DNA from 2 places in the Microbulbifer sp. NBRC 101763 genome. Region 2 is predicted to be linked to the other one. Evidence: predicted binding sites of a transcription regulator. Region 2 holds the regulator's gene; the other holds the start of a gene.
The links. Region 2 encodes PhoB, which activates phosphate uptake and scavenging genes when phosphate is short. Its sites were predicted from a motif close to TGTCATAAANNTGTAACA; they were not measured.

Region 1 (7,369 bases), on a different contig from region 2:
AGCCTGGATATGCCGCTCCGATTCATTATCCAATGCAGAGGTTGCTTCATCCAAAATCAAAATTGGCGCATCCTTAAGCAGGGCCCGAGCAATTGACAACCGCTGGCGTTGGCCACCAGAAAGCATCTGCGCATTATCACCCAGAACAGTTTCCAGTCCTTGAGACAGCTCTTCAATAAAGTCTGCTGCGTGCGCCTGCTCAATTGCACGCAATACATTTTCCTTTGGCGCATGTTCAAGCTCACCGTAAGCAATATTTCGATAAACTGTGTCGTTAAACAGCACAATATTTTGCGACACCATACTGATATGCCTGCGGAGATCTTGCAAAGGTACCGATGAAATATCGGTACCATCCACCAGAATACGGCCACCTGTTGGCTCGTAGAAACGTGCCAGCAGGCTCACCAAAGTACTTTTACCGGAACCGGAGGCGCCGACCAATGCAATAGTCTCACCCGGCTCTACTGAAAAGCTGATATCAGATAGCACCTGGGGCGCGGATTCATCGTAGCTAAAGTCAAGTGCCTCAAAGGAAACCGAGCCACGAACTGGCTTGGGCAAATCCACATTTCCGCCTTGCGACTCCTTCGGCGCATCCATCACTTCGAAAATACTCTCCGCCGCAGCAATACCCTTCTGGATATCAGCAAAGACTTCCGACAGACTGCGCACCGGTTTTGCCAAGGAAGCCGCCGCGCCAATGTAGGCTGCGAAAACACCGGCAGTCATCGCCTCCACCATGCCCGGGGCCAACGCCAGCCATACGATAGTGGCAGTTGAGAGCCCTACCAGGATTTGGATCACAGATACACTGGCGTTGTTGGCTACCACCAGTTTCATAAACTGCCTGCGATTGTTATCGCTGGCAGACTGGAATCGCGAATTTTCGTATTCCTGACCACCATACATGCGTACTACTTGATAGCCATTAATTGCCTCTTGGGTAACATGTGTTACGTCACCCATGGAGTTTTGTATCCTGTGGCTCAACTTGCGAAAACGCTTGCCCACCGTACGCACAATCAGAGCAATAAACGGCGCAAACAAGAAAAAAGTCAGTGTCAGCTTCCAGTTCACTAGCAACAGGTATGCCAGCAAACCAATAGTGGTAAAAGACTCACGAAATAAAACCTTTACGGCCTTAGTGATAGAGTTAGTTACTTGCTCGACGTTATAGGAAACTTTGGAGATGAGGTAGGCGCCCGTGTAGCGATCAAAATAAGCACTGGGCAGCTGGCCAATCTTCTCAAACAGCTGTGCTCGCAGCTCGTGAATCACCGCACGACCCACATAAGCCAAGCCGTAGCTGCCGACAAAGTTTCCAATTGCTCTCAACACAATGATCAAAAGCATCGCAAGAGGTACCAACCAGCGAGCAGTCTCCTGGGGCATAACCCCCCCGGGATAATGGGATGCTACAAACTTGGATAGGAACCCCCTGCTCTCCTGAATACCTGCACCAACAGCGTCGAGCAATAGCTCAGTAACAGCAATCAGGCTCACGCCCATGATGGAGAACAGGAAAAATCCCAGTACCGCAACAGCAAAAATGGCCAGATGCGGTCGGGCGTAGGCGAGCAGGCGTCGATAAGTGTGCGCCCCGCGCTGTGGTGTGCTCGGGGGCAAGGTTACTTTCTTCATACAGACCAATGACTGGACCCACCCCCTAAGGGGCGGGATCGCACACAAAACCTATAACCAATCGCAGTACCGAGGCAGGCTTTGCGCGCTAGTTCTCTTCCGGTTGCCGTGTAGTAATGCTTAGGTTGACAAAGCCCAGCTGTCCAGCGGCATCCATTGCACGAACCACGGCCTGGTGGTGGGCTGTGGCGTCGGCGGTTATCACAAGCGGGCGATTGTACTCGCCTGCGGATACTTCCGACAGCGCAGATTTCAAAGTGGTCAGTTTTTTATTGATCAGTGCCTGACCATCCACCGAATAGGAGCCATCTGCACTGATCAGAATTTCTACAGCTTGCGGTTGATCCGCTGCTTGAGGGCCCGCGGCCTCAGGCAGGTTCAACTTGAGATGGCTCTCTTTGGTGAAAGTAGTAGACACCATAAAAAATATGAGGAGCAGAAAGACCACATCGATCAATGGCGTTAGGTTTACCCCATCCTGCTCTTTGGTTTGGCGGCGAAACTGCATGGATTGCTACCTCGCTCAGGCCGCATCTTCGATTTTGCGGTCACTGTGTAAAGCATCCACGAGTTTTACCGCTTCCTGCTCCATAGTCACTACGATGGTATCTACCCGGCGCTGAAAGTACCTGTGTGCCATCAGTGCAGGAATCGCGACAGTCAAACCGGCGGCAGTGGTAATCAGAGCCTGGCTGATACCTCCGGCCAGTACACCCGCGTTTCCGGTGCCTTCAAGCATTATTGCCGTAAACACCTGGATCATACCGATAACGGTACCCAATAAACCAATCAAAGGGGCAACAGCAGCAATCGTGCCCAATGCACCCAGGAAACGCTCCAGGTCGTGGACCACTTGGCTCGCAGTTTCCTCAATACTGTCTTTCATAACCTCCCGCCCATGACGGGAGTTGGAAAGCCCGGCAGCAAAAATGCGCCCTAAAGGACTGGAGTCACGTAACTCTTTTAACTTGTCGGCGTTTACCTGGTTGCTTTTCAGCCACCCCCAAACATCTCCTAGCAAAGTACGCGGTGCAATACGCTGGGGATTCAAAGTCCAAAGGCGCTCAATACAAATTGCAATTACGGCAACAGAACAAAGCAGGATCGGCAACATCAGCCAGCCGCCAGATTTTATTATTTCAAACACTTTTTTGGCCCCAAACAGCGAGAGGGATTTTCGTAATTTTCTTCTGCACTTGAGATGCAGGAAGGGCACTTTATCACAGCTACTCCCGGCGGCTAAGTCTTCCAGGTAATCCTTCGCTATCAGTGTGACTCGCATACCAAAATCGCGGAGCCGACCGCGCGATAAAAATTTCAGGTTCTAGAGCGTTTTCCCCCCAGAAAAATTCAACCGCGCCACTGTCGGCAGTATTGAAAATTCGCGCACCAACTTCGTGATACCGCGCAACCACTTCGGAGTGTGGATGACCAAAGTGATGACGAAATCCCGCACTGAAAACAACATGTCTGGGCTTTGCCCAGTTCAACAAAGCCATGGATGATGAAGTCTTTGAACCATGGTGAGGTGCCACCAGTACATCCACTGGAACAAACTGCGGATAAGTCATTAGCAGGCGGCGTTCTACTGCAGCACTGATATCACCGGTTAGCAATATCCGTACCTCACCCCATTCAACCAGGGCAACACAGCTGTGGTCATTCTCCTCACCAGTAACTGTTACTTGCTCGGGCCAAAGCCAGCGGATATTAATATCACCAAATTTTTCTTCTTTGCCCGCAACGCAAGTTTTGGAGAATACATCCAAGCCAGCCGCTAATTTTTGCCCTAACTTTCCTGGTGCGTACAGGTTGCTAACAGATTTACCAGACAACACCCCCTCAACGCCCCCGGCGTGATCCTGATCACCATGGCTGACAATCAGCGCATCCAGTTGATCAATTCCTCTACCACTGAGAAACGGTGCAACAATTGTATTTCCCGCACTCCATCCGGAATTCGAAACCGGCCCGGCATCAACTACCAGCTTACCCCGTGAAGAATAAAGAACTAAAGCCAGGCCCTGCCCTACATCCAACACAGCAAATGTGAGCCCCTCACGCTCAGTTGCAGGTAGAGGCAATACCGGTTGAATCAGAGGTAACAGGAATAGCCACCCCAGGTTTCTTCCCGGCATTCCCCTCGGCATCAGTAACATCAGCAGGCACCCCGCGACAACTGATAACATCAACACACCCTGGGGAGGGCTCAGAGCCTGCCAGGTGGGCAAGTATCTGTCAGCTCTCTCCAATAGCTGCAAGAGAAGGTCCAGCTGCCATCCGGCAAAACTGAGAAACAAATGCCCCAACGCCGTGTTTATTAACAAAGCCCCCAACATCAAAGCTGGCAGGACTAGCAAGCCCAACCACGGAATAGCGAGTAAGTTAAGCAGTAATCCGCCGCTGCTGTAACCGGAAAAGTAGACAACTGAAGGTAGTATCAAGCCCAGCGCGACCAGCCATTGGCTACGTAGCAGCTGAAGAAAAGCATTGAGAGTATCTGCAACCCTGGGTAACGACCGCCAACCCCCTTCCCTACCTTGGTCCTGGTGTCCCTTCCCAATCACCTGTCGCCCACCGAAGCCGAGGAGCAACGCCGCTACTGCAGCGAATGACAGCCAGAATCCAGCTTCGTAAAAGGCAAGAGGCTGAATCACCAGTACAAGCGTCAAAGCCAGAGCGAAAGCAAATCCCGCACCTATCCTACGGCGCCACTGCCAGGCGAGTAGCAACACCCATGTCATTACCATCGCCCTCTGGGCTGATAGCGGTGCGCCAGCCAGCAGGGTGTAAACCAAGACCCCGGAAGACGCCAAGATGACCGGAAGTAACCGCAGGCTAGCGCCAATAAACACACCAGCACTTCGACTAATCATATTGCCGATCAGCAGTAGAAAGCCCGCAACCATCCCAACGTGAAGTCCAGAAATGGCCAACAAGTGCGCTGTCCCCGTCCGCTGCAATATTTCACGTTCCTCCCCACTGAGCCCACTGCGATCCCCTAGTAGCAGCGCGGCCGCCAGTGCAGGCCTTTCAATCGGCAGTTCTCGAAGAGCTTCACGAAACACATCGCGTATTTTCGCCAGCCCCCAGCCCTGCCCCAACCATTCTGGCTTTAGATCTTTCGGGCGAACATAGCCAGTTGCATACACACCACGACGCAATAACCAGCCCTCGTAGTCAAACCCATAGGGGTTTACACTACCCCGCGGTCGCTTTAGACGGACGGGCAACCTCCAATGACTGTTACCTCGCAATTGAACAAGAGCGCTCGGAGTTACTCGGTACCAGGTGAGATAGAGAAGACTCCCAGAGACAATATCTTCATTCGTAGAGACCACTTTAGCCTGAAAGCGTATATTGACACCCGGATCTCGCTGCCAGCTCCCTCCGTCTACTGAGCGGATTTCTGGCAAAGAAGTGACTCCTATATCCAAGAAATGATCTGACCCATGAGCCCAAAGAGGCAATCGTTGATCCAGGACTGCCTGGTTGGAAAATAGTGCCCAGGACGACCCAGCAAAGGACACTAAAAGAATGCCCCATAGACTGATACGCTGCGAAGACGGTGCCACAACAAGGCTTACTACCAGGTAGCCACCCAATAGCTCTGTGGGCCGGGGCAATACGGGAAGTAGCCCAACCAATACAATTGACAGGGAAAACACCCATAGCCACACAATCGGCCCGCCAAGTATCGGTACCCTAGACCCACCAGCTCTTTTTTCTCTTTTGGCGACAGGGGAGCCTGTCAGCCTGCGGCCCATTGCTATCAATAAGAAATACTCCCTGTAAGGAATCCACACAAAGGCTTCATCTACAAATGATATACAGCTGCACCACTCAAGGCTTAAAACGCCGTGATTTACAATTTTCAGGCTACCTTAACTGTTATTAATGGCACCGCCTGGTCATATTTTTTTAAGAAAAGTGCCATCTTTAACATGTTTGTAATATTCAAGTCGCAAAATCCGCACCAAATAGAGGGACAGCCAACAAACAGAACGGAAGGCCACCCCTCAACCCAAAACCATAAACTGTGCGAGACGACTATGAATAAGACCGCTCTCTCTCTGGCCATCGTTGCCATGATTCCTACTATGGCCAACGCCCAAGATGAAGGCGATGTACTCGACTTTTACGGCAAAGCCAATGTCACCTTCCAGGCTGCTGATGAGGGTGACGGCTCTGAAACTGACGTTCAGAGCAACGCTTCCCGCCTGGGCGTTAAGGGTGAAATCGCCCTGACCGACGGCATCAAGGGTATCTACCGTATGGAATACGAAGTAGATATGGACGGAGACGCCGATGACACCTTCTCCCAACGCAACATCTACGCTGGCCTGGAAGGCGGCTTTGGTCAGGTTATCGCGGGTAAATTTGACACCCCGCTGAAAGTTGCGCAGAAGAAAGTTGACCTGTTCAACGACCTGGAAGGCGATATCAAAAGCCTGATTACCAGCAGCGACAACCGCGAAGAAGATGCCCTGCAGTACACTACTCCTTCTTTCGCTGGCTTCAAAGCTTCTGCTGCTTATATCAGCAATAAAGGCGAAGTCATTAACGAAGAAACTGGCGAAGAGCGCAACAACGGTATCTCTGCTTCTGTTGCCTACGATAACAATGGCGTTTTCATGGCCTATGCATTCGACCAGGATGTTGAAGGCCAGGACATCGACGTTCAACGCTTTGTAGCCCAGTACAACATCGGCCCTGTACAGGTAGGTGCGTTGTTCGAAGACCAGGAAGACGCTGCTGGCAACAGCACCGACGGCTGGATGGGCTCTGTAGCCTACAAAATCGAACAGTGGACTATGAAGGCTCAGTACGGCCAGTCTGATATTAAAAAGGAAGGTGGTGAGACCTACAGCCTGGGCCTTGACTACAAGTTCAACAGCTCTGCCAAAGTATTCGGTTTCTACACCGACGAAACTGCTGATGGCGACTACGACCGCAGCTATGCCGGTATCGGTGCTGAGTACAAGTTCTAATTATTGCTTTTTAGGGCAGTCATCCAAATTGGGTTTGGGTTGAGCAGTTTGGCTGTCATGTATCTTTAAGAACTTAAGAAAAGGCGGCCTCTGGCCGCCTTTTCTGTATCCACTTTAAGCGGAAATTGAATTGGTCAAATTACCAATAAATCCATAAATCTATTTACCGGCGTCTCCTCAAATTTCTTTTGTGCTTTGAAGAGATCAATGATTTTTTCCGCCCGATGAGGAGGAAAACGCGAGAGCAGGTTTGACCTGAACTTTTCCTCTAGCAACGGCATACCCTCCTTACGTCGGCGTCTGTGCCCCAATGGATATTCCACTTCAATCTTTTCTGTCTCGCTGCCATTCCTGAAAAATACCTGGACCGCGCTGGCAATAGATCGCTTGTTCGGGTCGAGATACTCATCGCTATAACGCTTATCCTCAACAACTTCAATTTTTTTACGTAACTCATCTATTTCCGGATGATCCTGGTGAAAATCATTCTCATAACACCCGGCGGACAAATCTCCAAACAGCAGGCCGACTGCAACAATATATTGAAGACAATGATCTCTATCCGCGGCATTAGCCAAGTGACCTGTTTTGGAAATAATCCGAATTGCCGACTCATGGGTAGTGACTACAACCTTATCAATATCAGCAAAACGTCCTTCAATCTTTGAATGCAGGATAATCGCCGCCTCACAAGCCGTTTGACTGTGGAACTCGGCTGGGTAAGAAATTTTGAA
Region 2 (7,369 bases):
GTAATAGCGATGGCTGTGGTCAGCATATAGAGCAGAACAGTTTTACCCGCCAATGGGCCAATACGGCTGCCTTCCGATAAAGCACAGGCACCACTAATCAGGGAAACCAGCACCAGCGGCACCACCATCAGCTTCAGTGAGGCAATAAATATACGGCCGATGATGTCAAAAAGACCCTCGGTCAGGTAAAGGTTAATGGCGCTGGTAACACCCTCGCCGAGCAGCTGGCTCATATTCAGGAAATTGAACAGGCACCCCAGAAGAATGCCCGCAATCATCCCCACAAGAATTTTGGTCGTAAGCCCCATAACAAGCTTCTCTTTATGGATTCGTTATAGATTCGTTGTTTTCGTCAAAGAGGGCACTATATCCACTGGCGACTCAGGGAGCAAAAATGCAACAGGGTGAGGCCAGCCGCCAACAGGCGAGGTACAATGCCATTTTTCCAGACTGCGGAGTTATCGTTGCACCAATCCCCATTTGTACCCACCGGCGATTGGCGTGGGCAGCCCCTAGAGCCAACACTCCCAGAGCCTCCCGAGTCACTGTTGCCCTGGCTGGAATATTCGGGCTCGCTGACGGCGGCTTTGAAGCAGCAGAGCGGCGAGGATTTTCGTGTACAGGTCCTCTTCCAGGGCTGGCAAACACCCCTTGCTGAGGAGTGTCGCGCACTAAAACTGCGTGAGCACAGTCGCGCCCTGGTGCGGGAGGTTTTACTGTATGGCTGCGGCCAGCCCTGGGTATACGCCCGCAGCGTATTGCCGATGCGCAGCCTACAAGGCAAGTCCCGCAATTTGCGCAGCCTGGACGACCGCCCATTAGGAGAGTTACTTTTCAGCGAGCCAGGTATCCGCCGTGGTGATATTCAATTTAATCGCCTGCAGCGAAATCCGAACTTCCAGCTGGAGACCCTGTGCAATGAGAATAAGAACGCCTGGGGTCGCCGCTCTACTTTCTGGCTTCGGGACAAGCCCCTGCTGGTAGCAGAGACATTTCTCTCAAGTTTCCAGCCAGAGACCTCACCTTTAGCCGCCGCAGTCACTAACTAGATACTGGGAGAGTCCACCGTGATCAGCCAACAGATTGCCACCCGCTGGCCCGCAATCATGCCCTACTGGCAGCTGGCTCGCATGGATAAACCCATCGGCTCTCTGTTGCTGTTATGGCCCACTTGGGCAGCACTATGGCTGGCTGCGGATGGCTGGCCGGGACTGCACCTGTTCTCCGTATTCACACTTGGAGTGATCCTGATGCGCGCAGCCGGTTGTGCAGTAAACGATTTTGCTGATCGTGAGATCGACGGCAAAGTAAAGCGCACTGCTGAGCGCCCCCTGGCTACTGGCAGTATCACTCCAAAAGAAGCACTTGGACTTTTTGCCGGACTCAGCCTGTTGGCCTTCGCGCTGGTACTGACAACCAACCAACTGACTATTCTTCTTTCCTTACCCGCTCTGGCACTAGCTTTCTGCTATCCCTTTGCCAAGCGTCACACCCATCTGCCCCAAGTGGTACTGGGTGCTGCCTTCAGCATGGGCATTCCCATGGCCTTCGCCGCAGTAACTGGCAAAGTCCCACCACAAGTCTGGCTCCTCTATGTTGCCAACTTGCTGTGGACCCTGTGTTACGACACTTTCTACGCCATGGTGGACCGGGATGACGATCTGAAGATTGGGGTTAAATCCACAGCAATCCTTTTTGGAGAGATGGACAAAGTCATGACTGCCGCCCTGCAGCTACTGGTATTGATAGCACTGCTGCTCATCGGCCAACGCTTTAGCCTCGGGGGCATTTACTACGTTTCCCTTATCGTTGTGGCCTCATTGTTTGCCTACCAGCAATGGCTGGTTCGCGAACGGGGGAGAGAAGCCTGTTTTCGTGCGTTTCTCAACAACAATTGGGTAGGGTTGGCGTTATTTACCGGAATTTTTCTGCATTATCTGTTTAATTAACTGCTGACTGGGAACCGGACAGCAGCCGTCATATATTTGTCATATTAATCTCGTTTAATCCCCAGCCATAACCGGGAAAACCTGGAAGCTGAGCGGGAATGGCAGGCAAATGCACAGTAAAACGATTCTGATTGTCGATGACGAGGCCGCAGTACGCGACATGCTGCGGATAGCGCTGGAGATGGCAGATTACCGCTGCCTCGAAGCCGAGAACGCCCAGGAGGCCCACGCCCTGATTATCGATGAAAAGCCGGACCTGATCCTGCTCGACTGGATGCTGCCGGATGTCTCCGGTGTCGAGCTGGCCAGGCGCCTCAAGCGCGATGAACTGACCGCTTCAGTGCCCATCATCATGCTCACGGCAAAAGGCGAGGAAGATAATAAAATCAAGGGGTTAGAGACAGGCGCCGACGACTATATCACTAAGCCCTTCTCCCCCCGCGAACTGGTTGCACGCCTCAAGGCTGTGTTGCGGCGCGCAGGCCCGGCCACACCGGAAGACCCATTGAGTGCCGGCAACCTGGTGCTGGACCCTCTCAGTCACAGGGTGACTATCAAGGGACAGCCTGTAGATATGGGCCCCACCGAATTTCGCCTGCTGACCTTTTTCCTATCGCACCAAGAGCGAGCCTACACACGTACCCAATTGCTGGACCATGTCTGGGGCGGCAACGTATATGTGGAAGAGCGCACTGTGGACGTGCATATCCGTCGCCTGCGCAAAGCCCTGACAGTGGATGGTCATGACCGATATATCCAGACAGTACGCGGAACAGGCTATCGATTTTCTGTGCAAACTGTCGAAAAAGTGTGACAATCCCCACAGATCGGCACTGACTTCCACGGGAACCAATGGTCACACTTCAGAACTATGGGTTTCCAAGATGTATTGACCGTGAAGGGCTGCCAGGCAGAGCCCTTTCGCGTCCGTCAGGTAACACGGCAACGCTATGTTGGATCGCAGTATTGGCGAGTTTTCGCGTTTTGTAATTATCGCTCTGGGCTGCACCATTCTCGGTTTCACCTCAGGCAACTGGTCGCTCGCCCTAATTGCGGGCCTGGCCGCCTACCTTCTATCTGTATTGTGGCAACAACAGCGCTTCAACCGCTGGCTGGCCAATGGCCGGCGCGGACCCGCTCCCACCTCTTTCGGTATCTGGGGCGAAATCTACGATGACTTCTATCGTATGCAACGCCGTCATCGCCGTGAGAAACAAAAGCTGCACGCTATGTTGCGGCGGGTACAGGACAGTACCAGCGCTCTGCGTGAGGGCATAGTTGCTCTCGAGAATGGCGACCATTTGGCTTGGTGGAACCCCGCTGCCGGTGAGCTACTCGGCCTGCAGGCCAGTGACAGCGGACAATCCCTGGTCAATTTTGTCCGTGACCCCAACTTTGTCAGCTACATGCACAGCGAGGATACCGACTCGCGCGAGCCTCTGACCCTTCCCGCCCCAGGCAATGAAGCACTGCACCTGCAGCTGGAGGTTACCCGCTATGGAAAAGATGAGGCACTGGTTATCGTTCGCGATATCACCCGCTTGCACAACCTGGAGCAGATGCGCCGCGATTTTGTTGCCAATGTCTCCCACGAACTACGCACCCCACTGACAGTCATTGCCGGCTACCTGGAAACCTTGCAAGGCAGTGATATGGCACCACCCGCGTGGCAGCGTCCACTGGCACAGATGGAGGAGCAGGCCGCACGCATGACTACACTGGTCAACGACCTGTTGCTTCTGGCACGCCTGGAGACCTCTGAGCGCACTGGCGGCGACATGCTGATAGATGTGCAGGAACTGATGGAGCGAGTAGCGCGGGAAGCACGCAGCTTTAGTGGTGGTCGCCACCAGATAGAAGTGGAAAACGAAATCCCCTGCTGCATTCGCGGTGATGCTAGCGAGCTACACAGTGCCTTTGCCAACTTGGTGCTGAATGCGGTGAAGTACAGCCCTGATGAAGGGGCCATCAAGCTTCGCTGGTGGCAGGACAACTGGGGCGGTCACTTCAGTGTGGAGGATCGAGGCATAGGTATTGACCCTTTACATATCCCGCGCCTTACTGAACGCTTTTATCGGGTCGACCCCGGTCGCTCGCGAGACAGCGGCGGCACAGGCCTGGGACTAGCTATCGTGAAGCACGTTCTGATACGCCACGGCGGTGAAATGAGTGTTGAAAGTACTCCCACACAAGGCAGCACTTTCACTTTGCACTTCCCTGTCAAAAAAGTGGTTAGCAAAGTAGAGCAAGGTCCTGAGGTGACAGTGGGCGCTTAAACACCGCCCCACTCCTTACCCAGATAAAGCCGGGGTTAATCAAACTCCTCCAGCCTTACCTTTTCACCATTTTTTGTATAGGTGCTCTCGTCCTCATCATTAACCGGTGTACTCTCCCTGCTCAGGATCAGGTGGTGCAATTGCAAATCCCCATCACGCAGCAACAGGTGCTCATTGCCCTCATCGTCCGTAGGCAGGGGCCGGGAACCCAGTAAAGCATCGCGCAAGGCGCGCAGGCGAGGCACATCCTTATAGCGGTTCAGGTCATTAGAAAGGCGCGTCTTCATACGCTCACTTTCGTGCAGGGCAGCAGCAGTCTCACGATACTTGGCAAAAAAATACACAGCGCCAATTGCAAAGGCCACAATTACCGTTACTTCAAACCACGCAGGCATACTTACTCCTTATTATCGTTTTTACGCCAGACAACCAGTTGATTATTGGCTGGCAGGAAACTTAGCTCTTCGCGCCGCATATCCGCATCTGCAGCGAGCTGATCCAACCATTCCAGGTCACGGATACCACTGGCTGGGTTGCGCTCCTTGAGCCAGAGATCAAAATCGGCATTGCTTGGCCCGATAAAAGCCCCATCAATTTTCACAGGACCGTAGACAACCAGCTGACCACCGGACTCCAAGACCGAGGGGAGCTTGTGGAAAAAGCGCTCTACCGATTCTCTCGACATGATATGCAGGGTATTGGCGGTAAAGACCACGTCTGCACTGAGCTCTGGCCAGTCGCTATCGACATCCAGGGCAAGAGGCTTTAGCAGGTTTTGCGCGGGCTGCTTCTCCAACCAGGCGCAAACTCCCGGTAACATCTCCGCACGTTCAGAAGTCTGCCAGGTTAATTGGGGCAACTGAGGAGCAAAGTAGACCGCATGCTGCCCGGTACCACTTCCAACTTCCAGCACTTGCCGGCTATCAGCCAGCAGGCGTCGTAATTGTTTAAGGATGGGATCACGGTTACGCGCGCAGGAGGGAGCATCCGGTAGGGCCTGCTCGCTCATTGCGCTTCGTCCCGGGTAAATACCCAATCGTGTTCACTGGACATTTCAGGGCTGTATTCATACCCCCCGACATCAAAGCCCTTCAGCTCTTCTGCCTTTTTTACCCGCTGGTCGATAGCCCAACGACTCATCATGCCCCGCGCCTTCTTAGCGAAGAAACTGATCATTTTGTACTGGCCATTTTTCAGGTCCTTGAAGTGTGGGGTAATCACTTCGGCATCGAGTGCCCTGGGCCTGATCGACTTGAAGTACTCGTTTGAGGCCAAGTTAACTAACTCACGGCTCTTGAGGCTATGCAACTGCTCATTGAGAGCCCCGGTGGTTTTCTCTCCCCAAAATTCATACAGGTTCTTACCACGGGAATTCTCAAACTTGGTGCCCATCTCCAAACGGTAAGGCTGCATCAAGTCCAGTGGGCGCAGGATACCGTAGAGCCCCGACAACATACGCAGATGTTTTTGCGCATAGCTGAAATCGCGCTTGCCCATAGACTCTGCATCAAGACCGGTATAAACATCGCCTTTAAAAGCGAGCAGCGCCGCTCGTGCATTCGTAGCAGTAAAAGGCCGCTTCCAGGATTGGAACCGATCGTAATTCAGGATGCCCAGCTTATCGGAAATTTTCATCAGGCTGGAAATCTGCTGCGGGCTGAGTTTACGCAGCTCTTTGATCAATGCTGCAGACTCCTTGAGAAACTCCGGCTGGGTGGTTTCCAATTCGGGAATTTCACTCTCATAATCCAGCGTTTTCGCGGGAGAAATCACTATTAACATCGGATACCTTACTTTCCTCTGCCTAACCATCGCTGTTAGCGACGTTCCAAACCAATTGCGAATCTAGGGCATACCTGAAATTTTGCCCGGCTCTCTTAGCATAATGCGGCAGTAAATATTGCTACTACCCTTGATTTACCCCGGCCGTGACTATTCTGGCTTTAGAATATCCTGCCACCAATTCAAGGGGGTCTGGCCATCCTTGGGATCATACACGTTGCCGTAATACCAGACACTGTTGGCCCCATCGCAGACACTATTCAGGATCTTTTCAATTTTTTCGAACCCGCAGCTGACATGAATGCTGTATACCAGCATACGCGGAACTTCCAGATCCAATTCGCCTCCAAGTTTTTCCAATTGGGGGGTTAATTTATCCGAAAGCTCTGCGCTATCACCGCGACAAAATACTCGGATTGACAAATTACCAGAGCGTTTTACCAGCTCAAACTGCTGGGTATCTTTATCTACCTTGATACTATCGCCGCTGGCGATGCCCTTTATAAAAGCGGGGGAACGTACCAGCTGACAGCTACTGTCTTCATTAATACGCACCTGCAGGCGTTCTACCACCGGCTCGCCATCAGGGTTCGTGCCCGCAAACAACTCGATTACCTGTAGTGCTGTCATAACCTCTCTTCCCGGACTGTGTACAATGGGTGATCGCTAAATACTCAGCATTATACAGGGAGGCAGGCAATGATCTCGCGCAACCAGACTTTCTTCGCGACTGCGGCATTTGTAACAACCTCAATTCTCAGTGGTTGCGTTGTCAACCCCGTAACCGGAGAACAACAATTCTCCCTGATCTCAACCCAGCAGGAACTGAGCCTGGGGCAGCAACAGTACCCTAAAAACCAGCAGCAACAAGGTGGGCAATACACCATAGACCCCAGCTTGCAGGATTATGTGAACAGGGTGGGACAAAAACTGGCTAGAGTTTCGGACCAGCCCCAACTGCCCTATGAGTTCGTCGTGCTCAACAATTCCGTGCCCAATGCCTGGGCCCTACCCGGCGGTAAAATCGCCGTTAACCGTGGCTTGCTGGTGCTGCTGGACGATGAAGCTGAGTTGGCCGCTGTGTTAGGGCACGAAATTGTTCACGCCGCTGCGCGGCATTCAGCTACAGCCATGTCCCAGCAACAGGTGCTGGGCGCAGGGCTTGCTGTCCTGGGCGCAGCGGCAAAAGACACCGCCTATGCAGACCTCATCTCTACCGGCAGCCAGCTTGGTGGCTCAGCCTATATCGCACGCTATGGTCGCGGCAATGAGCTGGAGTCTGATGAGTACGGCATGAAATATATGGCTGCTGCCGGCTATGACCCCCAAGGAGCAGTTCGCCTGCAGCGTAAATTTGTTGAG

Region 1: a site for PhoB is predicted at 5,554-5,571, ahead of ABWV76_RS13805 (porin). Genes of this name have one in related genera too.

The regions. Positions count from the first base shown of each region.
Region 1 is NZ_BAABQV010000005.1:209,074-216,442, forward strand. It holds gene msbA (lipid A export permease/ATP-binding protein MsbA) at 1-1,644, opposite strand, end outside; gene ABWV76_RS13790 (ExbD/TolR family protein) at 1,733-2,152, opposite strand; gene ABWV76_RS13795 (MotA/TolQ/ExbB proton channel family protein) at 2,168-2,791, opposite strand; gene ABWV76_RS13800 (DNA internalization-related competence protein ComEC/Rec2) at 2,871-5,324, opposite strand; gene ABWV76_RS13805 (porin) at 5,697-6,635, shown strand; gene ABWV76_RS13810 (bifunctional 2-methylcitrate dehydratase/aconitate hydratase) at 6,770-7,369, opposite strand, start outside.
Region 2 is NZ_BAABQV010000003.1:398,951-406,319, reverse strand. It holds gene ABWV76_RS09910 (dicarboxylate/amino acid:cation symporter) at 1-308, opposite strand, end outside; gene ABWV76_RS09905 (chorismate--pyruvate lyase family protein) at 435-1,049, shown strand; gene ubiA (4-hydroxybenzoate octaprenyltransferase) at 1,107-1,949, shown strand; gene phoB (phosphate regulon transcriptional regulator PhoB) at 2,059-2,763, shown strand; gene phoR (phosphate regulon sensor histidine kinase PhoR) at 2,900-4,225, shown strand; gene ABWV76_RS09885 (hypothetical protein) at 4,261-4,620, opposite strand; gene ABWV76_RS09880 (DUF938 domain-containing protein) at 4,623-5,234, opposite strand; gene yaaA (peroxide stress protein YaaA) at 5,231-6,007, opposite strand; gene ABWV76_RS09870 (DUF4265 domain-containing protein) at 6,158-6,637, opposite strand; gene ABWV76_RS09865 (M48 family metalloprotease) at 6,707-7,369, shown strand, end outside.